DNA from 4 places in the Mesorhizobium sp. M0292 genome. Region 3 is predicted to be linked to each of the others. Evidence: predicted binding sites of a transcription regulator. Region 3 holds the regulator's gene; each other region holds the start of a gene.

Region 1 (5,212 bases), on a different contig from region 3:
CCTGCCACCTGATGTCGGGTGAATACGACTACATCCTGCGCATCGCGGCGAAGCACCTCGTGGGCTATCAACGCATCCACAAGAAGTGGCTGTCTGTTATGCCGCACGTGATGAAGATCAGTTCGTCCTTTGCCTTGCGCGATTGTTGATCGCGCGGCGATGGAGAAGAAGCGGAGAGGCTTAGGAGCTGAGTAGCGGAGTGCACGGAATTGTGCTTAAAACAAATAAAGTGGATACTAGAAAAGCCGCTGAAGAGGTGAAGATAATCGCCGACAGTGCCAATGACATGGCCCGATTGATTGAGCTTCCGTCTGCAGGTGCGCTACACGCGCGCACCGGAGATCCGCTTGTCTTTCTGAAAATTCTGTTCAGTGTGTATCGCCGCATTCGTTTGTTGGCCGAGTATAAAGATGCCGGTAAGGCGGATATTCCTCAGTTGCCTGGGAATGACACCAACGGCGATCTTTTCTAAGCGTGATATTTATGAATATGTGCGATCACACGGAGGGTCTCTGAATCTCATCACGCTAGGCTTTTAATACCTCGGTCACCAGTTGGTCCATCGGGATGTCGTGCGGCTGCGGGTAGATGGTGGGGATGCGCTGCAGTTCGTAGCCGACGCCGATGACCAATGGCTTGAACGGCATGGCAGCCAGCGTGCGGTCGAAGAAGCCGCCGCCATAGCCCAGGCGGTAGTTTCGCGGGTCGATGCCGACGATCGGCGAGATGACGATGTCGGGCAGCACCGGGTCGCCTTCGGCGGGGATAGGGATGTTCCAGACGCCTTTTTCCAGCCGGTCGCCAGGCACATAAGCGCGGAAGATCAGCGGCTGGCCCTTCTCGATCACGATGGGCAGCGCCGTGCGGCCGCCGCGTTCGTTGATCGACGCCATCCACGGCCGCAGGTCCGGCTCGCCGCGAAACGGCCAATAGAGGCTGACCATGCGGCCGGCAATGTCGCCGATGGTCGCGTCGAGCCCTTCGGCGATAGCCCGCGACATCGCCACCCGCGCATCGGCGGAAACCGCCAACCGTGCCGCGATCAGACGCTCGCGCTCGGCCTTGCGCCAACGGCGCACATCGGTCCAGTCGGTCAATGGCGCGCGAAATTCCGGATCGAGTTCGTGCATGAAGCAAGGCGGCGAAGAATATTGCGCCCGCCCTTTGCGATCTTTGTCATCGTCGTTGGCCATGCTTCACTCCCGTGGTTCCAGCCCCTGCAAGGCTATACCCGTCCAGGCTTGCCGACATAGGCATTCGCGACATCCGGCGACGAGTCCTGGGCAGCCTTACGCGCGGCAGTCTAGCGCGCCGCGACATTGTTGCGGTGCACAAAAATCACTAGATAAAGAGAGACAAACAGGGGTGAATGCGATGAGTGAAACCAGCCATCATGTCGTTGTCGTCGGCGCAGGGTTCGGCGGTCTCGAACTCACCCGGGCGCTGGCCGGCGCACCCGTGCGCATCACCATGATCGACAAGCGCAACCATCACCTTTTCCAGCCGCTGCTTTACCAGGTGGCGACCACCTCGCTGGCGACCTCGGAAGTTGCCTGGCCGATCCGTCATCTGCTGCGCAAGCGCGAGGACGTGACGACCCTGCTCGGCAACGTCACCGGCGTCGACCGTCCAGGCAAACGCGTGCTGCTTGAGGACGGCAGTTCTGTTCCCTACGACACGCTGGTGCTCGCCACCGGCGCGCGTCATGCTTATTTCGGCCACGACGAATGGGAGCCTTTCGCGCCCGGGCTGAAGACGCTTGAAGACGCAACCACCATTCGGCGGCGCATCCTGCTCGCCTTCGAGCAGGCCGAGCGCGAGACCGATCCGGCCAAGCGCCAGGCACTGCTGACACTGGTCATCGTCGGCGGCGGCCCGACCGGCGTGGAGCTTGCCGGCACCATTGTCGAACTCGCGCATGAAACGCTGCGCGGCGAATTCCGCAACATCGACACGCGTGAGGCGCGTGTGGTGCTGGTCGAGGCCGGAGACAGGATCCTAGCCAATTTCGCGCCAAAGCTGTCCGACTATGCGCGCAAGGCGCTGGAGCGACGGGGCGTCACGGTCGAGCTTGGCCGCGCCGTCACGCGCCTCGATGCCGAAGGCGTCGTCTTTGGCGATACGCATCTGCCGGCGCGAACCATCCTGTGGGCCGCCGGCGTGGCGGCTTCACCCGCGGGAGAGTGGCTGGGCGCGCCGGTGGACCGGGCGGGCAGGGTAATGGTCGAGCCCGATCTGACCGTGCCGAACAGTCCTGAAATCTTCGTCATCGGCGACACCGCGCATGTCTTGCGGCCGGACGGCAAACCGGTGCCCGGCGTGGCGCCCTCGGCCAAGCAGGAGGGCAAGCATGTCGCCGCGACGATCAGGGCGCGGCTGGCCGGCGATGGCGCGCCGCGGCCTTTCCGCTACAAACATGCCGGCGACCTGGCGACGATCGGCAAGTGGGCAGCCGCGATCGATTTCGGCTCGATCAAGCTCACGGGATGGCTTGCCTGGTGGCTGTGGGGCGTGGCGCATATCTACTTCCTGATCGGTTTCCGCAACCGGCTCTCGGTGTCGCTTAGCTGGCTATGGATCTATTTCACCGGCCAGCGCAGCGCGCGGCTGATCACCCAGGGCGACGATGACAAGGGCTGAGGTTCTCAACCGCGGCCAAGGATATTCATCCAGCCGTCACCTTTTGCTGATCGACTGACTTCCCGATGGACATGGCCGGTTTTCGGCGCGAAGCTTCCGCCCGGGGCTGGGATCTTGTCACGTCGCTGGGAGGGAAAACCAATGCCGCATCTCAATTACCCCGTCTCCCGCCGTAGTTTTCTTGCCGGTACGGCCGCCAGCGGGGCGCTGATCATGCTCCATCCGTTTTCCGCCCGCGCGCAGGCCAATCAGGCGCATCTGAGGATCATGGAGACCACCGACATCCATGTGAATGTGCTGCCTTACGACTACTACGCCGACAAAGCCAACGACACGATGGGCCTGTCACGGACGGCCTCACTGATCGCGGCGGTGCGCAAGGAAGCCACCAATGCGATGCTGATCGACAATGGCGATCTTTTGCAGGGCAATCCGATGGGCGATTACATCGCCTATGAGAAGGGCCTCAAGGAAGGCGATCTGCATCCGATCATGAAGGGCATGAACCTGCTGGGCTATGAATGCTCGACGCTCGGCAATCACGAGTTCAATTACGGCCTGTCGTTCCTCGACAAGGTGCTGGCCGGAGCCAATTTCCCCTTCGTCTGCGCCAATCTGATCCGCGGCACCGAGCTTGCCGCCAAACCGCGCGACGACAAGCTCTACCTCAAGCCCTATGTCATCCTCGACAAGAAGATCAAGGACGGGTCGGGCGCCGAGCAGCCGATCAAGATCGGCATCATCGGCTTTGTGCCGCCGCAGATCATGGTCTGGGACCTGAAGAACCTGGAAGGCAATGTCAGGACGCGCGACATCGTCGAGGCGGCCAGGGCATGGGTGCCGCAGATCAAGGAGGAGGGCGCCGACATCGTCATCGCGCTCTCGCATTCCGGCATCGATATCAAGCAGGGCGACGGCATGGAGAACGCCTCCTTCTTCGTCGCCGGCGTCGAAGGCATCGATGCGGTGTTCACCGGCCATCAGCATCTCGTCTTCCCCGGCAAGAAGGATTTTCAGGCGCTCGAAGGCGTCGACACCGAGAAAGGCACGCTGCAGGGCAAGCCCGCCGTGATGGGCGGTTTCTGGGGCTCGCATATGGGACTGATCGATCTGCTTCTGGAACGGGACGGATCGAAATGGCGCGTAGCCTCGGCCACATCGGAGGCAAGGCCGATCTACCAGCGCGTCGACAAGGCAAACAAGCCGACGGTGGCGGACGACCAGCGCGTCGTCGATGCGCTGAAGGCGGACCATGAGGCGACACTTGCCTATGTCCGCCGACCGGTCGGCAAGACCTCGGCGCCGCTCTATTCCTATTTCGCGCTGGTCGCCGACGATCCGTCGGTGCAGATCGTCAACCAGGCGCAGAGCTGGTACCTCAAGGACATATTGAAGAGCACGCAGTGGAAGGATGTGCCGCTGCTGTCGGCGGCAGCACCCTTCAAGGCCGGCGGGCGCAACGGCGCCGACTACTATACCGACGTGCCGGTGGGCGACATCGCCATCAAGAACGTCGCCGACCTCTATCTCTATCCGAACACGGTGCGCGCCGTCGAAATCACCGGCGCGCAAGTGAAGGAATGGCTGGAAATGTCGGCCGGCATTTTCAGGAAGATCGAGCCGGGCAAGGCCGACCAGGCGCTCATCGACACCGAATTCCCGTCCTACAATTTCGATGTGATCGATGGCGTCAGCTACGGAATAGACCTGTCGCAGCTGCCGAAATACGATGCCAAGGGTGGCGTCGCCAATGCCGGCTCGAACCGCATCGTCGGCCTCAGCTTCGACGGCAAGCCTATTGATCCGGCAGCGAAATTCGTCGTCGCCACCAACAATTACCGCGCCGGCGGTGGCGGCAATTTCCCCGACATCAATGCCTCGAAGATCATCTACGAGGCGCCGGACACCAACCGCGACGTGATCGTGCGCTACGTCGTCAGCGAAGGCACGATCAATCCCTCGGCCGACGACAATTGGTCGTTCACGCCGCTGCCCGGCACCAGCGTCGTGTTCGAGACCGGCCCCAAAGCGAAGGATTTTATATCGGGAGTGAAATCGCTCAAGATCGAGCCGGCCGGCGAGGGCGAATCCGGGTTTGCGAAGTATCGCATCCTGCTTTGAGGCAACGTGCAGCTAACAGGGAAAACGAGCGGGCATACGCCCGCTCAATCACGCTTCGGATCAGGCTTTGTAGACCACTTGGCGCACGTCGATGTAGCTGGCTCTAAAGCCGGCTTCGCAATAGTGGAGATAAAATTCCCAAAGCTTCTTGAAGCGGTCGTCGAAGCCGAGCGGGACGATCTTTTCCCACGACGCCCAGAAGCGGTTGCGCCATTCGGCAAGCGTGCGGGCATAGTCGTCCGGAAAGACGCGCTCGCGCAGATGGGCAAGGCCATGGTCGCTGCCCAGCGTCTTCAGGATCGACGGCGTCGGCAGCATGCCGCCTGGGAAGACATAGCGCTGGATGAAATCCGGCCTCGCCCGATAGGTGTCGTAGGCGGCCTCGTTGATGGTGATGATCTGCAGGCCGGCGGTGCCGCCGGGCCTCAAGCACGCCTTCATCTTGCCGAAA
Region 2 (5,212 bases), on a different contig from region 3:
TCACTGCCGACGAAGACGGCTGAATCGGCTTTACGGATGTAAAGGTTGCCTTCGGCGAGCGCTGCAAGCGGGCGCTCGACCAGCGGATCGCCGGTGGCGGCAAGCTCGCGCACGACGGCCTCCGTGGCGGAAAAGCCGGTGCCGGTGGCGAATTTGGCGACGATGGCGCGCAGATCGGCTTCGGCTGCGTTCGACGGCAACAGGCTTGCCACCAGGAACACCAGCATGAGGCCGAGAGTGCGCGACAGGATCATCCGTTCAGATACTTTCCGGGAGGGTGGAATTTGGCGTCCGGGCGGGCTGAGCGCCCGGACGTTTGGCGGTACCGATCGTGGACGCGTCCACGATCGGTCAGTCCCGGGAGGGATCAGTTCGTGCCCTTGCCGCCGCATTTGCCGGTGGCAACGTTGAAGTTGCCGCAGGACAGAGGCGCGCGCCAATCCGAAATCAGGTCCTTGGAATCGGGCAGATAGTCGGACCATTCGTCGCCCATCACGAGGCCGGGCGTCTGCGACACGGTCTCGAACTGGCCGTCGGCCTGGATCTCGCCGATCAGCACCGGCTTGGTGATGTGATGGTTCGGCATCATGGTCGAATAGCCGCCGGTGAGGTTCGGCACGGACACGCCGACCATGGCGTCGATGACCTTGTCGGGATCGGTGGTGCCGGCCTTTTCGACCGCCTTCACCCACATGTTGAAGCCGATATAGTGAGCTTCCATCGGGTCGTTGGTGGTGCGCTTGTCATTCTTGATGAACTTGTGCCAGTCGGCGATGAACTTCTTGTTTTCGGGTGTGTCGACGCTCTCGAAATAGTTCCAGGCAGCGAGATGGCCGACCAGCGGCGCGGTATCGAGACCGGCCAGTTCTTCTTCGCCGACCGAGAAGGCCATGACCGGGATGTCCTCGGCCTTGACGCCCTGGTTGCCGAGTTCCTTGTAGAACGGAACGTTGGCGTCGCCATTGACGGTCGAGACGACGGCGGTCTTCTTGCCGGCCGAGCCGAATTTCTTGATTGCGGAGACTTCGGTCTGCCAGTCGGAGAAGCCGAACGGCGTGTAGTTGACCATGATGTCTTCGGCGGCGACGCCCTTGGCCTTCAGATAGGCCTCGAGGATTTTGTTGGTGGTGCGGGGATAGACGTAGTCGGTGCCTTCCAGCACCCAGCGCTTCACCGAGCCACCGTCCTCGCTCATGAGATAATCGACGGCAGGAATCGCCTGCTGGTTTGGGGCGGCGCCGGTGTAGAACACGTTGCGCTCGCTTTCCTCGCCCTCATACTGGACGGGGTAGAACAGGATGTTGTCCAGTTCCGAGAACACCGGCAGCACCGACTTGCGCGACACCGAGGTCCAGCAGCCGAACACGGCGGCGACCTTGTCCTTGGAGATCAGCTCGCGCGCCTTCTCGGCGAAGAGCGGCCAATTGGATGCCGGATCGACGACGACCGCCTCAAGCTTCTTGCCGAGCAGGCCGCCCTTGGCGTTCTGCTCTTCGATGAGCATCAGCATGGCGTCTTTCAGCGTCGTCTCCGAAATCGCCATGGTCCCCGATAGCGAATGCAGAATGCCGACCTTGATCGTGTCTTCGGCGGCCTTGGCCGGAGACGACATCGACAGGCCGGCGGCGACCACGCCGGCCGAAAACATTTTTGTTATTGTGGAGAAATTACCCCTCATACCGAAGACTCCCAGCTGTTTGATTGCACCGCGATAATGCAATGCAACTGCCGTGCCAAACGCAAAGGCGCCGCTCGCAAGAATGGAATAGCCGAGCGTTATCAGCCGGTTGGTATATTAGCCTGGAGCAAAACAATGGCAGCCAGTGAAAATTGATTGAGCCAAATTTGCGCAGCGCACACGGCTTTTGCCTAATTTTTGCCCAATTGAGACAAATGCCTAGTTTTTGATCTCCGGCCGTGGGTTCCGGGCGAACAATGTTGCGGCACCGCGCAAAAATAGGGCAAGCTCGCCCTTCAAAAGAGAGACGTCATGACATCTCGCATCTCACGCATTTCCGGCATCCTGCTGCTGATGGCAACGAGCGGCGCCGCGCGCGCCGATTTCAGCGAGGGCAAACTTCCTGACGGCACCTATCATTGCGAGGTCTATTTGCTCGGCGCCTTCCTCAACCTCGGCGACATCACTATCAAGGGCAATGTCTATACCGGCCCGGTGACGTTCGGAACGGCGCTGCAAGGCTACAACTATCAGATGAACGCCAATGGCGAGATCACCTGGCTCGGGCCGCTGGGCGGCTATACCACCGGTGGCAACTCCGTCTCCATGACACAGGCAACACTGGACGGCGAGACCGCCCCGTCATTCGACATCATTCTGAAGCAGCCCGACGGCGCCTTCACCGCCTCGACCTGCACCAAGGGCTGAGCGATGCGTAGTGCCGCGCCCAGTTGCGGCAAAACCTTCCTCTTATGTCATGTGAATGTTGCCTAAGCAGACTAGGGCAACGGTGCGCCGTAACATCCACCCTGAGAGGCAGACACCATGGCCAATGCACCGTCTTCATCCTCCCCCGTCATCCGCGAAATCATCGCCGAGCGCGTCTCGCGCCGGTCTCTTTTGAAAGGCAGCCTCGCCTCCGGCGCGCTGATTGCCGGCGGCAGCTTTGTCGGCTCCTTGTTTGCCGGCGAAACGCATGCCGCCACAGCGCAGTCGACGCTCGGCTTTCCCGAGCTGAAACGGGTCTACGGCAAGACCCATGCCGCCGCCGAAGGCTATGAGACGACCATCGTCGCGCGCTGGGGCGACCCGCTTGCAGCCGGCCTCGCCGAATTCGACGGCAACAAGGTCGCGGCGGAGGAACAGGAAAAGCGCTTCGGCTACAATTGCGACTACATCGCCTTCATGCCGCTGCCCAAGGGCACGGTGAATTCCGATCATGGCCTGCTCTGCGTCAACAACGAATACATCTCGCCCAATGTGATGTTTCCGGGGATGACCGAGGGCGATGCCGGCAAGACGATGACCAGGGAACAGGTCGATCTCGGCATGGCCGCGATGGGCCATTCGATCGTCGAGGTGCAATTGAAGGACGGCAAGTGGGCAAGCGTGGCGGACAGCCCGCTCAACCGCCGCATCACCGCCAACACCGAAATGACCGTTTCCGGACCGGTTGCCGGCCATGCGCTGATGAAAACTTCGGCCGACCCGACTGGCACGAAAGTGCTCGGCACCAGCTATAATTGCAGCGGCGGTTTCACCCCCTGGGGTACGGTGCTGACCTGCGAGGAAGGCGTGTCCGACATTTTCGGCGGCGACCCGAAAAAGGCGCCGACTGCCGACCTGCTCGACCGTTACGGCTTCGACGGCTCCGACATCTATGGCCGCGGCCGCTTCCATGACCGCTTCAACCTCGACAAGGAACCGAACGAGGCCAACCGCTTCGACTGGGTGGTCGAGATCGACCCTTACGATCCTCAGTCCAGGCCGGTGAAGCGCACGGCACTTGGCCGCATGTCGCATGAGGCCTCGACCGTGGTCCTCAACAAGGACGGCCGCGTTGTCGTCTATATGGGTGACGACGACTATTTCGAATATATGTACCGCTTCGTCTCGGCCAAGGCCTATGACAAGGCCAATCCGGCCTCCGGCGCCGATCTGCTCGACGATGGCGTGCTGTCGGTCGCCCGCTTCGATGCCGATGGCTCGATGACGTGGCTGCCGTTGGTGCACGGCCAGGGCAAGCTTACCGTCGAGAACGGTTTTGCCGACCAGGCCGAGGTGCTGTTGAAGACGCGGTTTGCGGCAGATGCGCTCGGCGCCACGCCGATGGACCGGCCCGAGGACATCGAGACCAATCCGGTGACCGGCCGCGTCTATGCGGTGATGACCAAGAACAAGAAGCGCGACCAGTCAAAGGTCAATCCGGCCAACACGCGGCCGGAAAATCTCTGGGGCCATATTGTCGAACTGATCCCGCCCGGCCGCCGCGGCGCGGACGCCGACCACACGGCCGAAAACTATGCCTGGGACCTGTTCGTGCTCTGCGGCAATCCCAGGGATGCCAAGGTCGGCGCCACCTTCCATCCGGATACGTCGGACAATGGCTGGTTCGTCTGCCCCGACAACATCACCTTCGATCCGGCCGGGCGGCTGTGGGTGGCGACGGACGGCGCCAATGATTTCGACCTGCCGGACGGCGTCTATGGCGTCGACACCGAAGGTGCGGCGCGCGGCCTGCCGAAGCTGCTGTTCACCTGCCCGCACGGCGCCGAAGCGACCGGCCCGTGCTTCACGCCGGACGGCTCGACTTTGTTCCTGTCGGTGCAGCACCCTGCGGAAGATGCAGAGACGCTCGACAAGGCGCAGACGCTGTGGCCCGACTTCAGGGATGGCCAATTGCCGCGGCCGTCCGTCGTCGCCATCCGCCGCAAGGACGGACAGCCGGTCGGCGCATAGTGTCCTAGGGAAAAGGGCGGAACGCGCCATGCGCGTTCCGCGTAGCGATCCGGGAGGACGGCTCAGATCGTCTTGGCCGACATTTGCGAAGCGATGTATTCGGCCTGGCGGATAGCCAGCGACACGATCGTCAGCGTCGGATTTTCAGCCGCACCGGTGGTGAACTGGCTGCCGTCCGACACGAACAGGTTTTTGATGTCGTGCGCCTGGCCGTGCTTGTTGACGACGCCGTCTTCCGCCTTTTCACTCATCCGGTTGGTGCCGAGATTGTGGGTTGAGGGATAGGGCGGCGTCGGGAAGGAGCGCGTCGCGCCGACCGCATCATAAAGCGCTGTGGCCTGCTTGTAGGCATGGTTGCGCATCGCCGTGTCGTTGGGATGATCATCGAAATGCACGTCGGCGATCGGCATGCCGTGCGCGTCCTTCTCGTCCTTGTGCAGCGTGACGCGGTTTTCCGCGCGCGGCATGTCCTCGCCGACGATCCACAGGCCAGCCATGTGATCATAGTGGTCGAGCGCGGTGGTGAAGGAACGGCCCCAGCCGCCGGGATTGAGGAAGGCGGCCATGAAGGGCAAGCCGAGCGACAGCGTCTCGAATTCATAGCCGCCGACAAAGCCGCGTGAGGGATCGTGCCGCGCCTCGTCGCGGATAATGCCGGCCATGGTGGTGCCGCGATACATATGCACCGGTTGGTCGAAGATGGCGTAGACCGAACCGGTGGTGTGGCGCATGTAGTTCTTGCCGACCTGCCCCGACGAATTGGCAAGCCCTTGCGGAAACTTCGCTGACTCGGAG
Region 3 (5,212 bases):
GGCGGTCATAGCCGACGACCGGAATGCCTTCGTCCAGCGCCTTCTGCACCGCCGGGCCGATGGCCGACGCGTCCTGCGCCAGGACGATCAGCGCGTTGGCGCCTTGTGAGATCAGGCTTTCGACGTCGGTCAGCTGCTTGCCGGGATTGGACTGCGCGTCGGCGGAAATGTACTTGTCGCCGGCGGCTTCGATCGCCGTCTTCATCGCCGCCTCGTCCGTCTTCCAGCGCTCTTCCTGGAAGTTCGACCAGGAGACGCCGATGACCTTGTCCTTCGCCTGCGCGACCGAGACCAGCGTCAGCGACATGGCGGCGCCCGCCAGCATGGCGGCTGCAAATCTGTTCATGATAAACCCTCCCTGCGCCGCGCGCGGCGCGACAAAACTGGCCCGAGGGCCGGCACACAGAGGCTCCATTTTTTCGAGCCTCGAAAAAATACTGGTTCAATGATAAGGCACTGTCAACATCGATTCTGATGGATTCTGATGGCGTTGCCGAATTTTTTCGAGCTCCGCAATAAACAATGACAGGGCTGCCGGCGTCTGCCAATATTTGGCTGGTGCCGTCGAACGCCTTCACTATCATGAGGCGCGAGGAGGCCGGGAGGAAAACAAATGTCGGTTGGGATCCGCCACGACGATCTGCGCCGTCGCAACCGTGCGATGGTGATTTCGGCCGTGCGCCGGGCCGGCCAGCCGTCGCGGACCGAGATTGCGGCGACCACCGGCCTCAGCCATTCGACGATATCGGCAATCTCGTCTGATCTAATTCAAGAAGGCATCCTGATTGAAGGCAAGCCTGGCGAGACCGGCTCGCTGAAACGCGGCCGGCCGCAGGTCGGCCTTGGCCTCAACCCGGAAGCGGCGGCGGTCATGACCGTGGTGCTGTCGCTGAACTTCCTCTCCGTCACCGTCATCGACTATGCCGGCCAGGTGGTCGCGGAAGAACAGCGCCGGCTCGACACGCTGACCATGCCGCGCGACGAGCTGATCGGCGAATGCGTAGCAATCGTCGGGCGGCGTCTCGCGGACCCGGACCTCGATGTCCAGAGCATCGCCCGCATTGCCATGGGCATCCAGGGCATCACCGATTCGCAGGCGCGGGCCATGCTGTGGTCGCCAATCACGCCACTGACCGACATTGCCTTCGCCGACATGTTGGAAGCGGAATTCGGCATTCCTGCCACCATGGAGAACGACTGCAATATGATGGCGGTGGCCCTGCAATGGCGCCAGCCCGAGCGCTACCGCGACAATTTCATCGCGATCCTCTTGTCGCACGGCATCGGCATGGGGCTGGTGCTGAAAGGCGAACTGTTCACCGGCACCCATTCCTCGGGCGGCGAGTTCGGCCACATGATCCACCGTCCGGGCGGCGCGCTCTGCCGCTGCGGGCGGCGCGGCTGCGTGGAAGCCTATGCCGGAAACTACGCCATCTGGCGCAGCGCCAAAATGATGGGCGAGGATGCCGAGCCGGTCGATATCGGCGACGCTGATATGCGGGCGCTGGCCGCTCGTGCGCGAGAGACGGACGGACCGGAGCGCGAAGCCTATCGCAGGGCCGGTGAGGCGCTCGGCTTCGGCCTCGGCAGCCTGTTTGCGCTGATCGACCCGGCCCCCGTCGCCATGGTCGGCGTCAGCGCCGCCGCGTTCGACCTGATCGAACCGGCATTGCGCGAAGCGATCGCCCAGACCGCCGGCGGCCAGCACTCGAAGTCGATCTCCTTCGACACCGAGCCCAACGAGCTGCCGCTGATCCGCGAAGGCTGTGCCACGCGCGCGCTCGGCTTCGTCGACCAGGAGATTTTTGCGCCGGGTATTCAGCCCAAATCCGGCAAGCATGTCGCGTGAATGGCCGGCAACGGCGCGACGCGCAGGATCCTAGTCTTCCCTGATCGCGTAGCCGGCGCCGCGAATGGTACGGATGACATCCGGCATGCGGCCGTTGTTGACGGCCTTGCGCAGCCGCCCGACATGCACGTCGACGGTTCGCTCGTCTATATAGATCGTCTCGCCCCAGACATTGTCGAGCAGTTGGCTGCGCGAGAACACGCGGCCGGGATGGCGCATCATGAATTCGAGCAGCCGGAACTCGGTCGGTCCGAGCCTGATCTCGCTCTTCTTGCGGTAGACACGGTGCGACTCGCGGTCGAGCACGATGTCGCCGACCTTGAGCACGCTGGACAGCACTTCCGGCTTGGCCCGGCGCAGCAGCGCCTTCACGCGCGCCATGAACTCCGGCGTCGAGAATGGCTTGACCAGATAGTCGTCGGCGCCGGTGGACAGGCCGCGCACGCGATCGCTTTCCTCACCGCGCGCGGTCAGCATGATGATCGGCAGCCGCTCGGTTTCGGGCCGCACTCTAAGCCGCCGGCAGAGCTCGATGCCGGAAACAGCGGGCACCATCCAGTCGAGCACCAGGAGATCGGGCACGTTTTCCTGCAGGCGGATCTCGGCCTCGTCGCCGCGTGTCACCACCTCGACTTGATAGCCTTCGGATTCGAGGTTGTAGCGGAGGAGCACGCCTAGCGGCTCCTCGTCCTCCACGACCATGATGCGTGGCGCGATCATAGGCAGTTCACCCTCATCAGGCCGGCGTGGCCATCGCCGTCTCGTCCTGCTTCGGACGATTGGCGGGCAATTGCTGGCCGGTCAGCACATAATACGCATTTTCGGCGATGTTGGTGACATGATCGCCGATGCGCTCAAGATTCTTGGCGCAGAACAAGAGATGCGTGCAGGCGGTGATGTTGCGAGGGTCTTCCATCATGTAGGTCAAGAGCTCACGAAACACGGACGTGTATTTGACGTCGATGCGCTCGTCGTCATTCCTGAGTTTTGCAAGCGCTGCCGCATCGGTGGCGGCATATTCCTCGACGACGCCTTGCACCTGGATCAGCACCAGTTGCGCCATGGCATCGATGGAGTGCGAGAGGTCGCGCGGCGTGACGCTCAAGCCCACGGTGCCGACGCGTTTGGCGATGTTCTTGGCGAGATCGCCGATGCGCTCGAGGTCGCCGGCCATGCGGATCGAGCCGACCACGGCGCGCAGATCGTTGGCCATCGGCTGGCGCTTGGCGATCAGCGTGATGGCGCGGTCGTCCAGTTCGCGCTGGCGCGCATCCATGATGGCGTCGTCGGAAACGACACGCTGTGCCAGCGCATTGTCCGAATTGAGCAGCGCCCTGGTCGAGCCGCTGACCATCGAGCCGGCCAGATCGCCCATGTCGCGGATCAGCTTGCTGATCTGCCCGAGCTCTTCATCGAAGGAGGCGACGGTATGTTCACCCATGATCTTGGTCCTCGTGCCTGAAAATTCACCCCGCCGGACGGCTCAGCCGAAGCGGCCGGTAATGTAGTCTTGGGTGCGCTTGTCGTCGGGGTTGGTGAACATCTTGTCGGTGGCGCCCTCCTCGACGAGATAGCCGAGATGGAACATCGCTGTACGCTGCGACACGCGCGCCGCCTGCTGCATCGAGTGGGTGACGATGACGATCGTGTAGTTCTGGCGCAGTTCGTCGATCAGCTCCTCGACACGGGCGGTGGCGATCGGATCGAGCGCCGAGCAGGGCTCGTCCATCAGGATCACCTCCGGCGACACGGCGATGGCGCGCGCGATGCACAGGCGCTGCTGCTGGCCGCCGGACAGGCCGGTGCCGGGCTCCTGCAGGCGGTCCTTGACCTCGTTCCAGATCGCAGCCTTCTTAAGGCTCTGCTCGACGATCTGGTCCATGTCGGACTTGCGCTTGGCCAGCCCATGGATGCGCGGGCCGTAGGCGACGTTCTCGTAGATCGACTTCGGGAACGGGTTGGGTTTCTGGAACACCATGCCGACGCGGGCGCGCAGTTCGACGACATCGATGTTCTTGTCGTAGATGTCGTCTTCATCGAGCGTGATCTTGCCGGTCACCCGCGCCGAATCGATGGTGTCGTTCATGCGGTTGAGGCAGCGCAGGAAGGTCGACTTGCCGCAGCCGGACGGGCCGATCAGCGCCGTCACCTGGTTCTGTCGGACGTCGAGATTGACGTCGAACAACGCCTGCTTCTCGCCGTAGAAGACGCCGACCTTGTCGCCGCGCATCTTGATGACTTCGTTCGACTTGGCGTTCATTTTGTCGCCCACTGCATTCTCAAGGGACTGTTCGGTCATGATGTTCATACCAAATTGCCTTTTTTCTACCAGCGCCGCTCGAACCGGCGCCGGAGCACGATCGCGGTGATGTTCATGGCCATGAGGAAGACGAGCAGGATGATGATGGCGCCGGACATGCGCTCGACAAAAGCGCGCTCAGCCTCGTTTGCCCACATATAGATCTGCACCGGCAGCGCGGTCGCCGGATCGAAAGGCGTCGCCGGATAATCGGCGACGAAAGCGACCATGCCGATCAAGAGCAGCGGTGCTGTCTCGCCGAGCGCACGCGCCAGGCCGATGATGGTGCCGGTAAGGATGCCTGGGGCGGCAAGCGGCAGGATGTGGTGGAACACCATCTGCATCTTGGAGGCGCCGAGGCCGAGTGCCGCCGAGCGGATCGACGGCGGCACCGCGGCGAGGGCGGCGCGCGTGGCGATGATTATGGTCGGCAATGTCATCAAGGTCAGCACCAGGCCGCCGACGAAGGAAGCCGAGCGCGGCATGCCGAGGAAGTTGATGAACACGGCAAGGCCAAGCAGACCGAAGACGATCGACGGCACCGCCGCGAGATTGTTGATGTTGACTTCGATCAGGTCCGTAAAGCGGTTCTTCTTGGCGAATTCCTCGAGATAGATCGAGGCGGCGACGCCGATCGGCAGCGCCAGCAAAAGCACGATCACCATCATGTAGAACGACCCGATGATGGCCACGGCCATGCCCGACGTCTCGGGCCGGCTGGAGGCGCCATAGCTGAACAGGCCGGTGTTGAAATGCTCGGCCATCGCGCCTTCGGCTTTGAGCTTGTTCATCCAGTCGATCTGCTGGTTGGACACCTTGCGGCGCGCTTCATCGACGCCGAGGTCGATCTGGCCCTTGAAGGCCGAGTCGAGATTGGCGGCGGCCAGGATGTCGACGTCACGCGTCGTGCCGATCACCGACGGATCGGCGGAGACGATGTCGCGCAGCTGGACGCGGGCGCCTTCCGACAGGAAGCCCTTGAGCTTCAGCATCATCGGCTTGTTGGCCGGATCGATGCCGAGCTTGGCCACCAGCGCGTTTTCGGCGAGCTTGGGATAGTTCGC
Region 4 (5,212 bases), on a different contig from region 3:
GCCCGGCAATGATCGCCGATTTAACGGACAAGGTCGATGCGGCATCGGAACATCAAGCTTAACGCGGCTGAGGCGATCAGGTTCTCAAAGCTTGCGTAATGGGCTATGGGTCATCGCCGCGAGGGGCCGCAAACCGGGGGGATCATGTCCGACAATCCATTATTTTCCGAGCGCCTGAATAGGCGCGCGTTTCTGGGAGCATCCGCTTTGGGTGCCGCTGCCATGGCACTTTCGGCCTGCACAACCACTGATGTGGCAGTACCGCCGACGCCGGCGCCGGCACCCGCACCCGAGCCCGCTTTCGGCGATGCCGCCACCATGTATTCGGCGCGCGTCGATGAGGGCTTTTCATTGCCGGCAATCCCCGTGGCCAAGCTCGATCCGAAGTTCGTGCGCCAGATCGTGGACGATCCGACCGGCGAAAAACCCGGCACGATCGTCGTCGATACATCCGAGCATTTTCTCTATCTGGTGCGCGACGGCGGCAAGGCAATGCGCTATGGCGTCAGCCTCGGCAAGGCCGGGTTTGGCTGGACCGGCAGCGCCGTGATCCAGGCGCGCAAGAAATGGCCGGTGTGGACGCCGCCGCCGGAAATGATCCAGCGCCGGCCGGAACTGGCGAAATATAAGGACGGCATGCCGCCGGGACCGCAGAGCCCGCTCGGCGCGCGTGCGCTCTATCTGTTCCGCGACGGCAAGGACACGATGTACCGGCTGCACGGCACGCCGGAATGGGATTCCATCGGCAAGAACGCGTCGTCGGGCTGCGTGCGCTTCATGAACCAGGACATCATCGACCTCTACAGCCGGGTCAACGGCGTAGCCCAGGTCTATGTGCGCCCGAACCTGTCGGCCGCGGGCAAGATCATGGCTGTGTCGAGCCGGACCGCCGAGCCGATCGATGCCGGCGTGCCAAGGGATGCGGAGATTTTGAAATAGGTGCCTTCACGGCATCGCTGATCGCCGACAGACGGTTAGAGGCGGACGCGCCGGGCGCGTCCGCCTTTCCGTATACGGCTACTTGTTGGCGAGGCCCGGAAGCGTGACCTGATAGACCAGGAACATGGTGTCGACATCGGCGCCGTCGTCGGCCTTGTAGGGCGCGCCGACCTGAAAACCGTCTTGGGTGAGAAAGTCGTTATCGTTGCCGACGAACAGGAAATAGTCGTCGGGCAGCGCCGGATCGAGCAGGCTGACCACAGACATTGCTTCCCACTTCTCCGAGAGATTGTTCTTGTCGTTCGGCTTGCCGTCATGCAGGCCGAAACGGCCGAGTTCCTTGTTGTCGTTGATGTCGATGAACGGCGTCAGCTTGGCCGGCGTCACCGAGGGGTCGAGCACGCCCTTGGGCGCCAGCGGCTTGTCGGCGGCATCGAAGGCGCCGCCGGCAATGTCGGTGGCGCCAGAGACGTCGACGACGAAAATCTGGCGCAGCAGCGAAGTATCGCCCTTCACCCCCTGGCCGTTTCCGCTGTCGCGCGCCAGCATCAGGAAGGTCTTGTCGGACAGCGCCACGATCTCGCTCTGCGCGGCGACCTTGGTCTTGTCCTTGGCGTCCTTGAACACCGGCAGCGGCACGGCATATTCATGCACCAGCTTGAGATGGGCCGGGTCGGAGGCGTCGTAGACCAGCGCGCGGGTGTTCTGGCGCGTCGCGGGCGAATCGCCGCCATCCTGGCGGGGCGCCGACTGCAGCACAGTGATCAGCGACTTGCCGTCCGGCGTCAGCGCCATGCCTTCGAGGCCTTGATTGTTCTGGCGGCCGGTTTCGGGATCCTTCGGATCGGGTTCGGCTGCACCGGGGCCCGGATTGTCGGAGGCGAAGTTCGGCGCGCCCTTGCGCATCGGCACCAAAGCGGCGGGCGGCTGCGTTGCCGACAACAGATGGCCGTCGGCCGAGAAGCGGTAGATGTTGGGGCCGTATTCGTCAGAGATGAACATGGTGCCGTCGGGCAGCCGCGCGATCGCCTCATTGTCGAGCGCCAGCTTGCCATTGGCCTCGGGCAGGATCGGCAGGTCGCCATTGGCCGCGCGCACGCCGTTGAGCGGATCGAGGCCGGTGGCGTCAGCGCCCTTGTCGTCGGTGAGGAGCAGGGAATCGGCAAGCGTCGCCTTGACGCCTGTCTGTTCCTGGCCGGAGGTGGGCGTGGCGCCTAGTGCTACCGGCGTGAACTCGATGCGAATAGTGTTGAGGCGCGGCCGGTAATCGGTGGTGCCGACGACATTGTAGCCACGGTCCGGCAGCAACCAGAGCGAGCCCTTGTAGCCGTCCGCGCCACGGGTCCAGCTTGCGGCGTCGATGGACATGCCGGAGCCGGAGCCGAAGGTCTCGCCGAACTTGTCCTTCTGATCGGCCGGGATGCGGCCGACGCCGACCAGGCCCTTGTTGACGAAGCCACCAACGGTGGCTGTGCTGTCGGCAAGGGCAGGGGTCAGGGCGGTAAACAGCGCCAGCGCGGCGCCGAGCGAGACGGTTCGGTGCGAGATTTTCATGGAGATCCTCTTTGTGACAAGCCTTGAGCGGCGCAAAGGGGCCACCGCATCGCATCGACGATGTCGCCCTCTCGCAAAGCGGTCTAGGACGCGAACATGATACTTGCGTGACAGAGCGGGCCTCTCCCTTCTCCCCTTGTGGGAGAAGGGAAGGACGCACTATCAATCGCTGTCGCGCGCGATCAGCTCCAGGGGCCAGACTTCGCGGATGATGCGCGGGCCTTCCGGGCCGGCAAAGGCCGGAAGCGATGCCAGCAGCATTTCGGCCAGCCGCCGGCCCATGGGCTCCAGCGACGGACGGAAGGCGGTCAGCGCCGGCGAGAAATAACGGCAGAGCGGCGTGTCGACGATGACGATCACCGCGATGTCGTGGCCGGGCCTGATGCCCATCTCGGCCAGTGCCTTGCAGCCGCCGAGCGCCATTGCGTCATTGTTGAAGATGATGGCTGTGGGCCGGTCCTTGGAGAGCATCACGCGCGGCGTCACCTGGTAGCCGCCTGCCTCGTTGATGAAGCCGTCGGCGATCAGGCCGGGGTCGACTTCGATGCCATGCCGCTCCAGCCCCTTGCGGTAGCCGTCGAGGAACAGGTAGCCGAAGTTGAGATCAAGCGAAGGGCGGATGGCGGCAATGCGGCGGTGGCCGCGCGCGACCAGCCGGTCGACGGCTTCATCACCCGCCCTCTCGAAATCTATATCGAGCGAAGGATAGGTGTCGTCGCCGGATTGACTTCGGCCAAGCGTGGCGAAGGGAAAGCCGGCCTTGCTGAGATAGTCGATCCGATCGTCTTCCCGCCGTGTATTGGCCAACACGACCGCGTCGGCCCGGCGCGTCTCAACCACGCGGCGCAGCCTCTCCTGCTGATATTGGCCGGGCTCGCCCATGACGACCATCAGATCCAGGTCATCCTCGGCCAGTCGGCCCTGCAGACCGATCAGGAACGGGATGAAGAAGGGTTCGCCATATTGCTGGTCGCCCGGATGCGGCTGCAGCATGAAGGCGATCGAATGGGTGGTGCCTTGCCGCAGACTGCGGCCGGACTGGTTGGGCGAATAGTTCAATTGCTTGGCGGCGGCGAGCACGCGCTGGCGGGTGTCGGCATTGACGTCGGCGCGGCCGTTCAGCGCCCGCGACACGGTGCCGATCGAAATGTTCAGGTGACGCGCAAGGTCATGGATGCTGGACGCCAAGGACTTCTCTCCCCCGACCCTTGGCTAGCACCGGCTGCCGCTCAGGCCAAGGCTTCGGGATGATTTTCGCGGGCAGCCGATTGACATTCTAGGCCATCGGGTGTGTTCTCGTAAACGTTTACGGAGAAACGTTTACGGTGATGCCGGAAATGCCGTGACATTCGGTCTGGAGGGACCGGACGGGAGGAATGCCGGATGATGAATGCCGTCCTCGTCGGCTGTGGTGCGATGAGCAAGGCCTGGCTCGATGCCGCGAGGCAGATCGACGGGCTGGCCATTGTCGGCCTTGTCGATCTCGACGCCGAACGGGCGAAGGCGAGGGCGCACGAATACGGGCTCGACGGCGCGGTAATCGGCACCAGCCTCGACGCGGTGCTCGACCAGACCAAGCCCGACGCGGTGTTCGATGTCGTGGTTCCTGCCGCCCGCCGCGACGTCGCCTTTTCCGCCTTTGCCCATAATTGCCATCTGCTCACCGAAAAGCCGCTCGCCGACACCCCGGAAAATGCCCGCGCCATTGTCGACGCGGCGCGCCAGGTAGGGCGCGTTCATGCCGTGGTGCAGAACCGCCGCTACGTCGCCAATGTCCGGCGCATCAGGCGCTTTCTCGACTCCGGCGCCATCGGCAAGCCAACCAGCATCCATGCCGACTTCTTCGTCGCGCCGCATTTCGGCGGCTTCCGCGAGGAGATGGCGCATGTGCTTTTGCTCGACATGGCGATCCATACTTTCGACGCCGCCCGCTACATGGTCGGCGGCGATCCCGCCGGCGTCTTTTGCCAGGAATGGGAGCCGGCGAATTCCTGGTACCGGCAGGGATCGTCGGCCAGCGCTATCTTCGATCTCGGCGGCGGCAAGGTGTTCACCTATGCAGGCTCTTGGTGCGCGGCGGGCTTCCGCACCAGCTGGGAGAGCACGTGGCGCATCGTCGCCGAGCACGGCAGCCTGGTCTGGGACGGCGAGGACGGACTGAAGGCCGAGGTTGTGTTGTCGGTCCGCGACGGCCTGTTCGACCTGACCCAGCCCATCACAGTACCGCCGCTCGATTCCGCCGACCGCGTCGGCGGTCATCTCGGCATCATCAAGGATTTCATCCACGCCATCGAGACCGGCAGCGAGCCGGAAACCCGTGGCAGCGACAACATCAAAAGCCTGGCCATGGTTTTTGGCGCCATCGAAAGCGCCGAGACCGGACGGCGCGTCGCAATCACACAGGAAGCATCATGATGCCAAACCCGCTTCTCGACATCCGCATCGGCACCATGGTGCGGGCCAATCTCGAAGACCCGGCCGCCTACATCAAAGAGATTCTGCCGCTCGGCTTCGAGAGCATCCAGCCCTTCTTCTGGCAGACGCTGGGCGGCAAGGATTTGGCGCGGCTCGCCGGTGAGATTGGCGAGGCGATCGGCGATGCCGATGTCGCCGTGTCGTCGATCGGCGTGTTCGGCAATCCGCTGGAGGATGGCGAGGTCGATCGCGGCGTGCTCGCGGCCTGGGAAACCGTCATCGACAACGCGCATCTGTTCGGCGC

Evidence for each region. Region 3 encodes PhoB, which activates phosphate uptake and scavenging genes when phosphate is short. Its sites were predicted from a motif close to TGTCATNNANCTGTCAT; they were not measured.
Region 1: the regulator PhoB is predicted to act here: its motif matches at 2,664-2,680, upstream of NKI96_RS15395 (bifunctional 2',3'-cyclic-nucleotide 2'-phosphodiesterase/3'-nucleotidase).
Region 2: the regulator PhoB is predicted to act here: its motif matches at 2,432-2,448, upstream of NKI96_RS02155 (PhoX family protein).
Region 4: the regulator PhoB is predicted to act here: its motif matches at 2,590-2,606, upstream of NKI96_RS06995 (esterase-like activity of phytase family protein).

The regions. Positions count from the first base shown of each region.
Region 1 covers NZ_JAMYSB010000008.1:197,572-202,783, reverse strand. The annotation lists partial or broken gene NKI96_RS15415 (Lrp/AsnC ligand binding domain-containing protein) at 1-149, shown strand, start outside; gene NKI96_RS15410 (hypothetical protein) at 200-472, shown strand; gene NKI96_RS15405 (5-formyltetrahydrofolate cyclo-ligase) at 528-1,193, opposite strand; gene NKI96_RS15400 (NAD(P)/FAD-dependent oxidoreductase) at 1,375-2,640, shown strand; gene NKI96_RS15395 (bifunctional 2',3'-cyclic-nucleotide 2'-phosphodiesterase/3'-nucleotidase) at 2,782-4,761, shown strand; gene NKI96_RS15390 (SAM-dependent methyltransferase) at 4,822-5,212, opposite strand, start outside.
Region 2 covers NZ_JAMYSB010000001.1:428,247-433,458, reverse strand. The annotation lists gene urtB (urea ABC transporter permease subunit UrtB) at 1-254, opposite strand, end outside; gene urtA (urea ABC transporter substrate-binding protein) at 368-1,678, opposite strand; gene NKI96_RS02160 (hypothetical protein) at 1,991-2,386, shown strand; gene NKI96_RS02155 (PhoX family protein) at 2,504-4,417, shown strand; gene NKI96_RS02150 (GMC family oxidoreductase) at 4,480-5,212, opposite strand, start outside.
Region 3 covers NZ_JAMYSB010000010.1:845-6,056, forward strand. The annotation lists gene xylF (D-xylose ABC transporter substrate-binding protein) at 1-346, opposite strand, end outside; gene NKI96_RS16855 (ROK family protein) at 614-1,849, shown strand; gene phoB (phosphate regulon transcriptional regulator PhoB) at 1,880-2,569, opposite strand; gene phoU (phosphate signaling complex protein PhoU) at 2,586-3,290, opposite strand; gene pstB (phosphate ABC transporter ATP-binding protein PstB) at 3,333-4,157, opposite strand; gene pstA (phosphate ABC transporter permease PstA) at 4,175-5,212, opposite strand, start outside.
Region 4 covers NZ_JAMYSB010000004.1:6,038-11,249, reverse strand. The annotation lists gene NKI96_RS07000 (L,D-transpeptidase) at 145-939, shown strand; gene NKI96_RS06995 (esterase-like activity of phytase family protein) at 1,018-2,493, opposite strand; gene NKI96_RS06990 (LacI family DNA-binding transcriptional regulator) at 2,656-3,681, opposite strand; gene NKI96_RS06985 (Gfo/Idh/MocA family protein) at 3,877-4,908, shown strand; gene NKI96_RS06980 (sugar phosphate isomerase/epimerase family protein) at 4,905-5,212, shown strand, end outside.